2 regions of the Peribacillus sp. NPDC096622 genome follow, and region 1 is predicted to be linked to the other one. Evidence: riboswitches for the same ligand, from Rfam matches in the RefSeq annotation. Region 1 holds a riboswitch; the other holds the start of a gene.
The links. A riboswitch is a leader RNA that binds a small molecule or an ion and turns the genes downstream of it on or off. The one in region 1 is predicted to bind cyclic di-AMP.
Positions count from the first base shown of each region.

Region 2: it holds a riboswitch for cyclic di-AMP, as region 1 does, so the genes downstream of both, ACIQYG_RS26070 (APC family permease) here and ACIQYG_RS06445 (hypothetical protein) in region 1, are expected to answer to the same signal.

Region 1 is NZ_JBIWES010000003.1:6,793-14,798, forward strand. It holds gene ACIQYG_RS06420 (histidine kinase) at 1-277, opposite strand, end outside; gene kdpC (potassium-transporting ATPase subunit KdpC) at 342-899, opposite strand; gene kdpB (potassium-transporting ATPase subunit KdpB) at 924-2,963, opposite strand; gene kdpA (potassium-transporting ATPase subunit KdpA) at 2,986-4,659, opposite strand; gene ACIQYG_RS06440 (potassium-transporting ATPase subunit F) at 4,685-4,759, opposite strand; gene ACIQYG_RS06445 (hypothetical protein) at 4,938-5,480, opposite strand; cyclic di-AMP (ydaO/yuaA leader) riboswitch at 5,713-5,853, opposite strand; gene ACIQYG_RS06450 (Na-translocating system protein MpsC family protein) at 6,134-6,508, shown strand; gene ACIQYG_RS06455 (hypothetical protein) at 6,590-6,736, shown strand; gene ACIQYG_RS06460 (DNA methyltransferase) at 7,074-7,220, opposite strand; gene ACIQYG_RS06465 (helix-turn-helix domain-containing protein) at 7,825-8,006, shown strand, end outside.
Region 2 is NZ_JBIWES010000037.1:4,422-12,427, forward strand. It holds gene ACIQYG_RS26060 (serine hydrolase domain-containing protein) at 1-958, opposite strand, end outside; gene ACIQYG_RS26065 (IS110 family RNA-guided transposase) at 1,747-3,039, opposite strand; gene ACIQYG_RS26070 (APC family permease) at 3,240-5,066, opposite strand; cyclic di-AMP (ydaO/yuaA leader) riboswitch at 5,220-5,363, opposite strand; gene ACIQYG_RS26075 (hypothetical protein) at 5,953-6,381, shown strand; gene ACIQYG_RS26080 (hypothetical protein) at 7,176-7,811, shown strand.

The DNA.
Region 1 (8,006 bases):
AATCATGCTTAGTCTCTCCTTTAACTTCCCATTCGATAGCTGGAATGATTTCAAGACCTCCCACTTGTTCCAAGGTTTTCGGACGATTATATGCGCTAATAATACCGACAACGACATCAATACCTCGCTTTTTCAAATCGTTTCCTTCAAGAAGCATGTGATAGGTTTTGCCTGAACCACTGACTGCGCCAAGAATAATTTTCAGCCGGCCCTTTTTTATTTTTGATATGGAATTCAATATCTCATCTGGGGTTTTTCTTCGGAATTGTTCTAACATAATACTGACCTCCTAAACCCAGTTCAAGGTTAAAAGGAGAGTGAAAAACTCTCCTTTTCAAAAGTTATTTTAGTTGGTCCAATGCTATGTTTAATTTTAATACATTCACTCGGGGGTCTCCAAATACTCCTAATGACCGTCCTTCAGTATATTTATCAACAAGATTATATATACTTTTTTCAGATACACCTCTCTCTTTAGCAATGCGTGATACCTGAATTTTCGCCCCTTGGGGTGAAATATTTGGATCAAGGCCCGAACCGGAGTTTGTCAGTAAATCAGTAGGTATCTCCTCTTGTTTGACTGTAGGGTTCTCTTTTAAAAATGTTGCCAAATCTTTTTTTGTGAGCTTGATCATGTCCTCATTGGATGAGGCATAATTGGGTGTACCTGAGCTTGTCGCATCATATTCTATAGAAGAAACACGACCATGAAAGTAACCAGGGTCTTTAAATGATTGACCAATTAGTTCAGAACCTATGATTTTTCCTGATTCGTTTTTTATTAAACTTCCATCTGCTTTTGCAGGCATTATAACTTGGGCAACACCTGTCATTAGTAATGGATAGGCAATTCCACACATAACAAGTAGCACCAGAACTAAGCGTATATTTTTCAACATGGATTCTCACCCTTACTTTTGATTTTAAGCTAAATGAAACATGACTAGGATTACATCGATAAGTTTGATTCCTATGAAAGGAACTATCACACCACCTAATCCGTAAATGAACAAATTCTTTGTTAGTAATTTCGAAGCACTCATAGGAACGTATTTTACACCCTTCATTGCCAATGGTATGAGAAGGGGGATAATAACAGCATTAAAAATTAAAGCTGATAAAATAGCACTTTGTGGTGTAGCCAGATTCATAATATTTAGAGCCTTCATCTGCGGAATGGCCAACATAAACATAGCTGGAATGATCGCAAAGTATTTAGCCACATCATTTGCAATACTGAAGGTTGTCAAGGCACCCCGTGTCATGAGTAACTGTTTCCCGATGGCCACTACCTCGATAATTTTTGTAGGGTCAGAATCCAAATCCACCATATTCGCCGCTTCCTTCGCTGCAATGGTTCCTGTATTCATGGCCAAACCAACATCAGCCTGGGCCAATGCAGGGGCATCATTCGTTCCATCTCCTGTCATGGCCACAAGCTTGCCTTGTGCTTGTTCCTGTTTAATGACGGAAATCTTATCTTCTGGCTTTGCTTCAGCAATATAATCATCTAATCCCGCTTCTTTTGCAATGGTCGCAGCTGTCAATGGATTATCACCGGTACACATAATGGTTTTAATCCCCATTTTCCGTAATTCATCAAAGCGTTCCCTCATGCCTGGTTTTACTGTATCCTTCAAGTAAATGACACCCAGCACACGGTTTCCTTCTGCAACAACTAGTGGCGTACCACCCGCAGTTGCGACTTCATTAGTAATGCTCTCTAAATCCCCAGGTACTTTTCCAGCTTGTTGCTGTAAATATTGTCTTATTGAATCAGCAGCACCTTTTCTGATTTTTCTACCATCAGAAAAGTCTGTACCACTCATCCGGGTTTCAGCCGTGAACTCAATTCCTACTGTCCCGGTTTTATCTAATTCTTTATCAGATAAACCGGCTTTTTTAGCAAGTTCGATGACAGATCGGCCTTCAGGCGTTTCATCGTGTAATGATGAATGAACAGCCACTTTATTTAACTCAGCTTGGCTTATCCCCTTAACCGGTAAAAAAGCTGAAGCCATGCGGTTCCCATGGGTGATGGTTCCTGTTTTATCAAGGATGATGGTATTAATGTCACCAGCTGCTTCGACAGCTTTTCCCGACATGGCAATGACGTTAAATTGAGTAACCCTATCCATACCCGCTATCCCAATGGCAGACAATAGGCCCCCAATAGTTGTTGGAATCAAACAGACCAATAATGCCACTAAGGTCGCGATGGGTAATGTGACTTTAATATAAGAAGCAATTGGTACTAGTGTAGTGCAAACAAGCAAAAAGATGAGGGTCAAACTAATAAGCAGGGTACTCAGTGCAATTTCGTTAGGTGTTTTTTGTCTTTTAGCACCTTCTACGAGGTTAATCATTCGATCAAGAAAGGATTCGCCTGGATCTGATGTGACGATAATTTTGATAAAGTCACTGATGACTTTCGTTCCTCCAGTTACAGAACAGAAGTCCCCACCTGATTCTTTGATTACTGGAGCTGATTCGCCAGTGATTGCCGACTCATCTACAGCCGCTACTCCTTCGATTACATCACCATCTGTTGGGATTAAATCATTGGTTTCCACCAAGACAATATCACCTTTTCGAAGTTCCGTGGCTTCGACTATCTTTATCGAACCGTCTTTTTGGAATAACTTTGCCTTAGTATCCTGTTTCGTCTTTTTCAGACTATCGGCTTGCGCTTTACCCCGCCCCTCTGCTAATGCTTCTGCAAAGTTAGCAAAGAGTATTGTAACCAGCAATATTACGCTCACGGCAATGTTATAACCTCTATCCGATGTTCCTCCAAAAAAGTTTGGGAATATGGATAGTAAAAGAGTGATTACAAATCCTATTTCCACGACAAACATGACAGGATTTCGAGCCATTATTCTTGGATCTAACTTTTTAAAGGCATCTTTTAGGGCTTGCCCGATTATTTTCTTATTAAGAGTCCCTTTACGCGTTGTACTCATTGAGAATACTCCTTTTCTTCATTTATCTAATTGCGAGCCATTCTGCTACTGGTCCGAGTGCAATGACTGGGAAGAATGTCAAAGCCCCTATAACTATTACCGTTGCCAAGAGAATGACCAGGAAAGTGCTATTATCTGTCTTAAACGTTCCAATCGTCTCGGGAACTCGTTTCTTTGTAAGTAAAGAACCTGCGACAGCGATTAGTGCAATCATAGAAAAGTAACGGCCAAATAGCATGACCAAGCCGGTGGATATATTCCAAAATGGAGTGTTATCCCCTAAACCTTCAAATCCGGAACCATTATTAGCTGCCGAAGAGGTAAACTCATAAACAACCTGCGAAATTCCATGAAAGCCCGGATTAGAAATAGCCGAAGTGCCCATTTGTGTAGCTAAAGCAATGGCTGACGGAACTAAGATGATTAATGGATGTAGAAGAATGGTAATGGCTATTAGTTTCATTTCCCTGCCTTCAATTTTCTTCCCTAAAAACTCCGGCGTTCGCCCAACCATCAATCCAGCAATGAATACTGCCATTATTGCGTACATAAGGATATTGACCGTCCCTACTCCATCACCGCCAAACACACAGTTCAACATCATTTCTGCCAATGGCACTAATCCGCCAAGTGGAGTAAGCGTATCATGCATATTATTGACTGTACCTGTAGTAGCTGCTGTCGTAACGGCTGTAAAAAGGGCACTCTGTGCAATTCCAAACCGCACCTCCTTGCCTTCCATACTTCCATTCTCTTGAGAAATCCCTATACTCTCTAATGATGGATTTCCATTTTGTTCGCTGAAATACGTAACACCTAAGAATACAAGGAACATTAATCCCATTGCCGAAAAAAGAATCCAACCTATTTTCTTATTTTTTGCCATATATCCAAACGTTAAGGGTAGAGAGGCTGGTATCAAAAACATGGATAAAATCTCTAATATATTTGTGAAACCATTAGGATTCTCAAAGGGATGTGCCGAGTTGACACCAAAGAATCCACCGCCATTTGTCCCTAAATGTTTAATAGACTCCAATGCAGCTACTGGCCCGCGCGCGATATTCTGCTTCGCACCTTCCAAAGTAGTTGCAATCGCCGTGGGATCAAGGGTTTGCGGCACTCCTTGAGATACGAGGACAAGACCGATTAAAATAGATAACGGCAGAAGCACCCGGATGATGGAACGAATTAAATCCACATAAAAATTCCCCATACTGCTCTGGCCGATCAGACCTCTGAAAAAAGCCATACATAACGAAAGACCGGTAGCCGGTGTCGTGAACATCAAAAACATAATGACGACCATTTGCGATAAATAAGAAAGTCCCGATTCCCCGCTGTAGTGCTGCAAATTGGTATTGGTAAGGAAGCTTACAGCAGTATTGAATGCCAATAATGGATCCATGTTGTCTATCTTACTTGGGTTACCCGGTAAGATCCCCTGAAAGCGTATTATAAGATACGAAATAATAAACATGACTAAGTTACTCAAAAGCAGTGCTTTTGCATATTGCTTCCAATTCATGTCACCGGTATGAATACCTGATAGTTTATAAATGCCCCGTTCTATCCCACCAAATATCCGATCTTGTTTTGTTGTTTCAAGGGAATAAACATTTGCTAAGTATTTGGCCAGTGGTATGGCCAGGAAAATGACCAGTGCCAATACCAGACCCATTTGTAAAAAATCCATTTGCATTTCCTCCGTTTTGTAGCTATTAATATTTTTCCGGGTAAATTAGAGCATGAATTAAATACAACGAAAGTGCTCCAACAATAAATAATAAAAGCATGTTTCTACTCTCCCTTTTCTTCTATAACTTTGTTACAAAAATGGATAAATCCAAAAAATAACAAGAATGAAAAAGCTGTAAGTGAAACTGATAAAAGATCCATTAACGTCTCTCCTTCCAAACTGTAAATATGTTAAACAATTACAATGACTCACCCCCTTAGAGTTTCTTAAAGAAACTAGGTTCCACTTGCTAGCAGCCAGTTATAGCTGTAACATTCTGGTTTACTGAAGATGACAAAATCGGCTCCCATTTTTTTATATAGACTAGAATATTGTTGGTCATGAGTGACAACAAACAACCTATAAGATTTGAACTCTGAAAATAGTCTCACAAGATTAATTCCATCAAACAGAGAATTAGGGAATAGATAAACACAGTTACCCTGCTCTGATTTATGAACCATTATTCCATCACATATCTTCAGGTTTCTTGTAGGCCTAAACCATTCTTCATCATAGTCAACAGTTTCTACATTACTTGTATCCGTGTGGGTGGCCCCTATACTTTCCTTTACAGAAATAAATAATTTTCCTTTTCCAACAAGCAGTACTTTTCCCATACGATTCACCCCATTTGTACTTTCTCTTATTAATTTCAATCTGCATTCTTTCTGGGGAAGAAAAGCCTGCCAGTTGAAAACATAAAAAATAGACCAATGCTTACTCTTTCCCCATGTATGCAGCCATGCAGTAGCTATCCATACTCCAGCGTTAATCAATACGATTCACACATCGGTTATTGGATGCATTGCAAAGCAAACATATAAAATTGGAGAAAAAGTACTCATTGGTCTACTTAACGCCTAGCCAGCATGCGCTTCCTTTGCGTTCTGTCTTCCATGATCCTTTTTCATATGAAAATAGGCAAATTAAAAAGACCTACTTTATCATTCAAGTTGCCTTTTGCCGTTTTTACACAACAAAAAAGCCCCATGATTAAGGCGGTCTTATGACCTCCTTCGCTTTAGCCGACGAAGTTAGCTGACGGGTAGGATGGCGAAAGAGTCTCTCATCCCTTCTGCAAATGCAGAATTAACCCCAAAAAATTGGTTCCTCCGTTCCTGATTACTCAGGACTAAGCCGATTTACAATTGTTGGTGTTGAATATGATGTTATTTTATGCTCGTTAACTACTCCTTGTAAATTGTCATTTTGGGTTGAATAAGATCATTTTTCATACTTATCTTAATATATGCTCCTTATTCCTAATGTTTCCTTATGATATCACTTATTTTTCCGGTTAAAAAACTATTTTTCTTTATAAATCTTACTAATTCAAGTTATGAATTATTTTTTCGAAAGTGATTGACAAGAACTCAAATCGGACATTATGATAAGTTGCATAAATTTGGAGAAAAGCAGGAGAGACAATATGGTAAATTCCAAAAAGAAACTAGAGGCTGAAATAAGTGCAGCCTTTATAACTTTTCAGCGAGAACTAATGGGCCGGGGCCCTCAAGAGGCGAAAACATACATTGTACAGGATATGATCATTACCCGTTTTAAGGGAGTGCTGACTGTGGAAGAAAAACACCTTGTTTCCCAAGATACCGGGCGGAAGCTTGTCAAAGAAATGAGGCAAGTGTTAAGGGAAATGTACAGTAAAGATTTTGAGGAGATTGTGAAACGGCTGACAAAATGCAACGTTCTTTCCAGTCATAGTGATATCAGCACGAAAATGGAGGAAAGACTAGAAGTGTTTATTGTAGATAGAGACCTCGAGAAATTCTTAGAATCCAAGAAATAATTTTGATTCTTTCTCTTCCCTCTTTCTGTTCCTTTATCGAACTTAATGTAAATGGACTTCCCTTAACAGAAACTTTTAAAAATGGAATTGGACACCCAGGAAGTGGAATCCACTAAAAAGGAAGTGGCTGCTGCTAAAGGGGAAAAAGAAATTATTAAATCAGAAAGAGAAGCGGAAAAAGCAGATAAAAAGGCTTCATTGCTCGACATTTTGGAAAGTGAACAATGAAGCAATGCTCTTTTTCGGTTAATTGAGATTCCGAGGTGCCCCTGTTCTTCGCAATGTCTGACAATGCAAATCTCCTTTAGCATACAGATCCTCCCACATAAGTAGTAAATACTAGTTTCTATATTTGTCTGTAATTTTCCTTCTGCAACTAACCTGACCCTTTAGTTCCATAAGAAAAAGGCCGCTGCAGCAACCCCTCTTATTAAAGTAAAGCACCCATTAGTTTAAGTATAAACCTTCACACTCTCAATAAGGTAACCCGTATCGGACATTTAAGCTAAACATGCAAGAATGTTGAAAGAGCAACTTCCTAAGACGAGAAAATAGGAATTGACAATCACCTTGTGAAAGCTTTATGCAAAGCCCTAGAAGCTTTGGTGAAGTAGGTATTATCTAATTCGAAACCAATAAAGCTCCGATTTAGATTTATAGCAGCTTGTCCTGTTGACCCTGAACCCATAAAACAATCTAATACTGTAAATATGGATTAAACCAGCCTATTTTCCCGTGCCTATCACCCCACCTCTTTATCCTACCAGTAATTCAATCAAACTCGACCCTTTTTAGGTTATTTTTTTAAAACTAGAAACCTTGATAAATGAATAATTATTCTTTTATATAAAAGATTGATCAACAGGCTAAATCTAGGAATGCTTCTTTTCTTTTTAATCCTAACAGGGATAACAAATTTTACTTATTTGTTATTCCTGTTTTTCGTGTTCTTTAGTATGTAATTTTTGCCCTGGGTATAGGCAATATTTGATTTCGCTGTTATATTTTTTATGTTTATACATTACCCACCTAATTTTTCGAAAACTATCCGAAAATTCATTATTAAACTCTCTTACAACAGTGAACCTGCCTCTTCAGTTTTTAAATCTACGATAAACACTTACTTCTAATTAATTTCTCAAGAGAATAACCGGCTTTTACTTTCCTCTGAAAGTGGGTTTTAAATTTCTTTTTAATTTTTTCTATAGACTCTTGAAAATGCGGAATTCAAAAAATATAATGTGTGCGAATTAAATAAGTTAATTCAAATTAAATACTATTAAACTAATAAATTAACATAAGAGGAGAAAAAATTTATGCCTAAAAACATCGAAGATTATCCATTGATTTTAACTGCTGTACACTTATCTGAAATCCTATGTATTTCAAAACCTACAGCTTACGAATTAATGGAACAAAAGTCATTTCCACTCATTAAAATAGGGCGAAGCAAACGGGTTCTTAAAAATGAATTTTTCCAATGGCTGTCGCAGCAACA
Region 2 (8,006 bases), on a different contig from region 1:
CGGGCGTGAGGCGGTTGGTGGTCATCAGCTGGACGGCGGGCCGGGACAGGATCCGTTCAGTCCCGTGCATCCCTTGGTTCAGCAGCATCCGTAAATACGCGTGATAGTCGTCAACGGTTGAGAGCAGCCCACCGCCGCCTGCTTGGAACGCTGGAGGTCGGCTGTAGCGTCCGCCTGCGGCCTCGTCCCACACGATGAACTCTCCGGTCTGCGGATCGGGGTTGAAGGCGGGCGGCAGCCGGTCAATCTTGTTGGCGGGCACGTAGAAACCAGTGTCCTTCATCCCCAGCGGATCAAGGATGCGTTCGCGCAGGAACTTCTCGAACGTCTGACTCGTGACTCTGGCGACGAGCACGCCGAGCACTTCGTTGCTGACGTGGTATTGCCACCGCTCTCCGGGCTGGTAGCTCAGCGGGAGTGTGCCCAGGCGACGCATCCACTCATCCGGCTCGGGCAACTCCGCCCCTGGCGTGTCGTATATCCCACTCTCGAAGATCGCGTTCTGGATCGGGGAGTCCATCAACGTAATATCCACTCCGAGCCCGAACGTGGAGGTCAACAAGTCCCGTACGGTGATCGGCCGCCGTGCCGGCACGGTGTCGTCCAGCGGGCCGTCGGCCCGTTTCAGCACCTGCCGGTCGGCGAGTTCGGGCAGCCACGTATCTACTGGGTCGTCCAGATGCAGCTTGCACTCGTCGAGCAGGATCATCACCGACGCGACCGCGAGCGGCTTGGAAGTGGACGCCAACCGGAAGATCGTGTCCCGGCGCATCGGCGCGCCACCGTCATGGCGCATCGTGCCGATCGCTTCGACGTGCGTCTCACCGTACCGGCTGACCAGGGCGACGAGCCCAGGAATCTTCCCGGACTCGACATGCCGTGCCAGCACGTCGCGCATTCTGCGTAGCCCTGTTTCGGATAAGCCAGTGTTGCTTTGTCCCGTTGTAATCTTTTTCATTTGGTTTCCCTCTCTTTACTTTTTTATCAGCCCTATTGTTCTACAAATTCTCTTTTGTTATCAATGCTTGAAAGCGTGTTCGATGCATCAAAGAGCCTGAATATTGGCAATCAAAAGATGACTCACATCCTGTTCTGGGTGATCAGAATCGAGAAATGTCCTGCACTTAGCATAGAGCCCTATGTTCATCGTACGTTTATTCTCGGTTTCATCAAATTCAAAGTCACCATTATTTCGTAAGTAATCTTCTTTGACAACTGTTGTCTTGCCCGCCCCATTGGAGCCGAGCAGCGAAAATACTGCCCTTATCCATTTAAGATCCCACCTTCACATTACCTAATTATGTATATTCTAGAAGTAAATACAAATTCCTTCTTCAACTATCCTCCCTCAATAAACTAAACACAATCTCACGATTGCTCTAGAATTCTTAGGATTTCATAGTCATATCATTAACCGTTATCTATGTAAGCTTGGCATTACGCCTCAAGAATAGGGATTTACCGAAAAAAGTGCATGCTAAACTAGCCAATTATAGGAAAAAATTGGTTTAAGCAATGTTATGATCGCACTTTAGGATATCCACATGTCTCATGGAGGTCAACCCTCCCATGTCTCACAGAGTCGATGTTCCTACATTCCTTCGTTCAACCTTTCCATGAGGTGGATGTCGGTCATGCTGCCCCACAGGATCTAAGTCCTCACGTTAGTTGCTTTGCCGACTAATCCGTGCTTCACTTTTAATGAGTGTTAATTAAATAACCGTGTAACCATAAAAATCCGATGAACTATGCGACTGTTTGATGTGCTACAAATGTTGCCATATGAGGGATATCCTTTAACATCTTGTCTTCTTGAAACGTAAATTGTTTTTTACCGATTGAAAACAGAATTCGAATAAGCTTGTTACACAAGGCTATCAGAGATTGCATTTTCTTTAAGGGATTGTGGGAACGTGTTGTGTAATATATATGAAGAGCTTTAAAAGCCTTGTTCTTTGCCACCAGTATCATGGCTGCCCGGAATAAGAGTGCCCTCAATTTCTTTCGTCCCCGTTTGGTAATCTTGGTCTGACCTTTGTGCTTTCCGGATGTGTTTTCTTTTAAACTTAAACCTGCTAATTTTACGATTTGGCGAGGATGTTGATAGTCTCTGAGGTCTCCGACCTCTGCAAAAAACCCTGCTACTGTATCTCGACCGATTCCTAACACTTCTAACATCTGTGTGACACCTGGGATATGGTCTAATAACTGATCTAATTGATGATCTATTTCTTCGAATTTCATTTGAATAAAATCATACTTCTCTAGTAAAGCTCTCAACTCTAATTTCGCCATAGCTGCCCCTTGACGAATACCAATCGAACGATTGGCTGCTTCTTTAAGTGCTCGTATTTTCTTTAAGCCTATACTGCGTTTTACCACTTGTCTTAGGGAAAGTAAGAGCTCTTCATCCGTATACTTTACAAGTTCATGTGGCAAAGCTTCTAGCTTTAGAAAATGAATAGCTGCCTTGCCTTCCCAACTTTTGAACACCGTCAAAAATTCGGGAAAGTAACGATCAAGCCAGTTATGAACTTGACCCTGAACGACCTGTAAGTCAACGTTGAGAAGATCGCGAAGTTTTTTGGCCACTCGGAGTTCTGCATAAATTCCACGTGGAATTGTTGGTTCGGCGTATCTTCCGTCTTTGACTAACTGTGCGATGACTTTTGCATCTTTCACGTCATTCTTTGTAGGTGAATTATCGTCTAATTCTTTACTTCGTTTAACATGTAGTGGATTGACTGATACGAACTTAATATTATTCTCTTTTAGAAGATGAGCTAGATTTAACCAGTAGTGACCGGTTGGCTCCATCCCTACAATCACTTGATTTAACTTACACCCTTTAACAAGTTGGGTAATCCAATTTAGAAACGAATGAAATCCTGCTTTCGTATTTTCAAAGAAACACGTTTTACCTAGTTCCAATCTAAAATCTTGTGCTCTCGCGACATGATTGTGCTTGGCTATACCTACTCCGACAATTAAGGTTTCAGAAGTAATTTGAGAGATTTTATGATTTTGGTTATAATTCATTGTGAGACCTCCAAATAGATGTATTGTCCTTTTTAGCTGGCCAGCTCAGGACACATTCATCTTATCAAGAGGTCTTTTTTCGTTCAAACCTCATTTTCAGTTATTACAGGAATGCTTCCCCTTTAGCTCCATAAGAAAAAGAGCTGCATAACAGCTCTGATAATTACCTATAGCATTAAGAAGTACATTAATTCAATTCCTTATTTTTTCAAATGATAAGGTACAGTTGTTACTACCACGTCTCTTCGAAACAGTAAGAAGGCCCGAATAAGAAAACTTGATTGATTGTGAAGAATATTGTGCCAGCCTTTTTTGGGAATAAATTGTGGAATAACTACAGTTACCCGATAATTCCCTTCCCTTGCTTTATTCTCTACAGTATCAACAAATTTTGTAAGTGGGTTGATGATACTTCTGTAATGAGAGTGCAGTGTCACCAGTCTTACATCAGGTTGCCATCTCTTCCATTTTTCTTCAAATTTCTTCTCGTCATCTCTTTCAAATGCAACATACACTGCAATAATTTGTTGTGGAGAAAGCGATTTAGCATAATTTAAGGTATTCTCTACAACATGAGTCATGCCAGCAACAGGCACTATCATAACATTACCGTCAATGGTCGCAGATGGTTCACAAGTTGTAAGCCTAAGTTGGTCTCCAACAGCTTCATAATGCTTTCTAATTCTATGAAAGATAAAGACAATGATAGGTAGAAAAATTAAGATTGACCAAACCTGTGAGAATTTTGTTAAAAAGAATATTAATGTGACGGTTAAGCTAATAACGGCGCCCGTAGTATTAATAATGAATTTTGGTACCCACCCATGCGGCTTCTCTCGTAACCATTTAACCATCATGCCCGATTGAGATAAAGTAAATGGAACAAATACACCAACTGCGTAAAGTGGGATAAGATGCTCCGTTTCTGCATGGAAAGCAAGGATTAAAATGATCGAAGCAATTCCAAGTATGATAATCCCATTAGAATATCCTAATCGGTCTCCTCTCATTAGAAACGCCCTTGGAATAAACTTATCCTTTGCAAGATTTACTGCCAACAATGGAAAAGCAGAATAACCAGTGTTCGCAGCAAGGATTAAAATCAATGCTGTAGTTCCTTGTATAAAGAAGTACATGAAATTCCGGCCGAAAGTTTCTTCGGCAATTTGGGAAACAACGGTTACCTCTCCACTAGGAGAAATACCATAATAATAGGCTAAAAATACAATTCCTGAAAACAGTACGGCAAGCAAGGCTCCCATCGCCATTAATGTTTTAGCAGCATTATTAGGTGCTGGGTCTTTAAAGTTAGGAATGGCATTCGATATGGCTTCAACCCCTGTTAAGGCGGAACTTCCTGAAGCAAACGCCCTTAAAAGAATAAACAAACTGATTCCCGCCACAGGTGTACCTATTGGGGTGTGCAATTCAGGCGAAACTCCTCCAGTTAGAATATTATAAATACCTACACCAATTAATATTAACAACGCTAAAACGAATAAGTAAACGGGGTAGGCTAATATTGAAGCAGACTCCGTTACTCCTCTTAAATTCAAAATTGTAATAAAAATGACAAATATAATGGCAATTTCCACATTAAAGTTGTGTAAAGTGGGGAAGGCAGATGTTAAAGCATCAGTCCCAGCAGACACACTTACAGCAACAGTTAGTATGTAGTCTACCAATAGGGAACCTCCAGCTATTAAGCCTGGATTTACACCTAAATTGCTCTTTGAAACCACATACGCTCCACCGCCATGAGGATAAGCAAAAATGATTTGTCTATAAGACAATATGAGAGCTGTTAAAAGAATTAATACACCAACTGCGATAGGAATTGAATACCAAAATGCTGCTGCACTTAACGTAATCAATACTATCAAAATTTGTTCGGGACCATATGCCACTGATGATAGAGCATCAGAAGAAAGGATTGCTAATGCTTTCTTTTTGTTTAATCTCTGTTCTCCTAATTCATTGGATTTCAGAGGTCGCCCAATTAACATCCTTTTTATAAGTGAAATCATTATTCCAAACCACCCTAATAGTTTTTATGAGTTAATTTATATCCGTACATACAGTATTGACTCAAAAGAGCAATAAAATTTTACATGAATACAAAAAAGTGCCTACAGAATAGACCTGTAGGCACATCACTTTTCGTGTGTCACAAGCTCCACCTTCCTTCTCATTTAACGCTTACGAGGTTAGCTGTCGGATTCGGACCTTGAGTAGCCCTACCTTTAAAGGATTCACCCCTTGGGTATAGTAACAACCCACAAAAATGGTTCCCCCGTACCTAATGGTTTCAGCGATTTAGAAATTGAAACTTTGATTATAATACTCCTATGATCAGCAATTGTAAATGGATTTTATGCAAAAAAAATTAATACTCAGGAAAACGGTTAGGTTAGAAATGAAGATATTATTCATGCTTTAGAAAGAGATTTTTAAGGACTATCGCGTAAGGGCCGTCTTCATAAAATTTTGAAAAGGGGCTTCTCTATTCCTATTTCTTCTACAACTAACCTGCCCCGTTAGCTCCATAACAAAAAGAGCTGACGAAGCAACTTCCTTATTGAAGTAAAGCCAAAATAACACTTGGCTGTATTTTTTTCTTCAATTTAGAGGGAGAGGATGAACTGAAACGATTGCAAAGCTGAGCAATCGAAGTATCTATATATAGCAAATTCTCAACAAAAACCTTAAAATGTCCCCGACTTCCTTGGTCCAGTATGCTTTTTCAGATTGGTTTATATCGTCTTTCATAACGTCACCCCTTTCTTGAAGTATTCTTGGTGAATGCTAAAACTCCTTTTTATGGACTATGTGGGGCTATACCAGCACCAAAGTCATCGACGTATATGTATTTATGCAAATAATAAATAAAATTGAAACTAAAGGAGAAATTATATGACAAATCGTGTACACACATTAAAACTAATGTTAGTTAGTTCTTTGGCAGGTTTTGTTTTACTTAATTCTGAGGGCTTAGTACAAGCGAAGGAAATGGATCCAAAAGATAAAATCGTTAACCTAAAAGAAGGAGAAACGCTGAATATAAAAAACACAGAATTATCAAGAGAACAGGATAAGGTTATGGAACAGTTAGTAAACGCTGATTTTTTTAATAAAGTTGATCAAAAGTTAAAAGAACATGGTTATAAAAGATATACTCACACAGGTGAGGTTGATGTGAATTATCAACTAGTTGAATTAGTAGTTCAGAAAAAACCTGGAGAAAGTCAGGTTGAAACAATAAAAAATATTGACAAAATTGTAAGTCAGTTAGCAAAAGAAAATAACGTTGTTCCAACGTTTGCTAAAGTATCTTTCCATTAAAAAAAGCCCATATTCTTACAATATATATAAGAACAATTAGTTACCTAAATATAAAGCCTGTATCTTAGATTACCGAGTAATCATTGATACAGGCTTTTTTTATACTCCTTGTTAAACTAACGCACCCGTTAGCCATCCATGAAGCGCAAAAATCAGCGCTTCACCACAGAGAATGAAAATTGTTCTCTATGTCGATAATGTTTTAATGGCTGGCGAAGAAGGTCGTTGAACTATGGTGCCTTTGAGCCCATCCGTTAGTCTGACTCCGACGACCACGGTGTACCACCGACTGTCGCGCCCTTTATGGGTAGCACTCATGGGAGATTAATCCTTTTTTGGTCGTCGCGCTAGCCTTCACTTAATTTGCAATGATTGGAGGTTTTGTTTAACGCCTTACCAAACTCAATCAGATCACTCATAAGGCTCAGCCTTTTTTTAAAAAGCGTTTTTACTGGGTCTATTTTGTTGTGGTTTTTTCTGGATTTTGAGCTTTTTTAAATTTTCATGGGAGTTCATTAAGAAAAGCCAAACTTATTAAAGAATCGCGCCCGATTGCGGAATAAGAAAAGCACATTTCTTTGTCTGCCTATTATACATAATTACAATTAGGTAATTAAAGAGGTTGGGTACCTAAAAGACGCCCAACCTCTTTTTTGTTACCATAACGGGGATTATCGGTAGTACACCTTTATGGATAATTACTACTTATCTGAAAAGTCTGTTCTTTCCTTTTCAACTACTGAACATTTAACAATTAGACTCATAACCTATAAAAGAAAGGGGTATGAACAGATATGATATATAACATTCCACAAAACTGTATGAATAAGTGGACAACAATCAGGTTGGATCTTGCAAATCAAACGACTTCAACTTTTTCGTTTCTTCCCGTCAATGCTGGATATTTAAAGGATAGATTTTTAAATGGATATATTTACACCGCTGAATATAATACTACTGAATGTATAACACAGCAGCAACAACTTATAATAGGATGTCAGGATAAATGGGTTTATATGTTTCCAGTTGGTGGAGGAGATTTTTTGTTTTGGCCGACGAAGGTTGAAGCTCATAATCCTAAATTGATATTAGGTTGGCTCAACATCACAAATAATATGAATCTTCAGTGTGAGGCAGCGCCATCCACATTTAATATAACTGGAAACTGGGATACTGATTACGGAAGGCTCGTATTTACTCAAACCGGCCAGAATGTTACCGGATCCTATCAAAATGGAAGAGTTGAGGGCAATCTTGTATTCAACCAGGCAAAAGCCAAATGGGAATTGACAGGTAAATGGTATGAAGGTATAAGGGAAGGGAAAATTCTTTTCACATTTGATACCTCAAATAATTTTACAGGAATGTTTGGCAGAGGTGCAGAAGAACCAATACCTGGAAACGTGTGGAATGGTGTTCGGGCCGCTTAAAATTTCAGCGACAATTTATACATTGAATGTAATTTCTCAGAATATAATCGAGGTCATGATAAATAAGATGAAACAGGAGAAAATACTGAAATTATTAGAGTAGACGGGTCGGATAGGTTGAAATTTATATTTACCAGCACAAGAGAGCACATCAATGATGTGCTCTCTTGTTTTCTTAAATAAGCGTCAACAGTC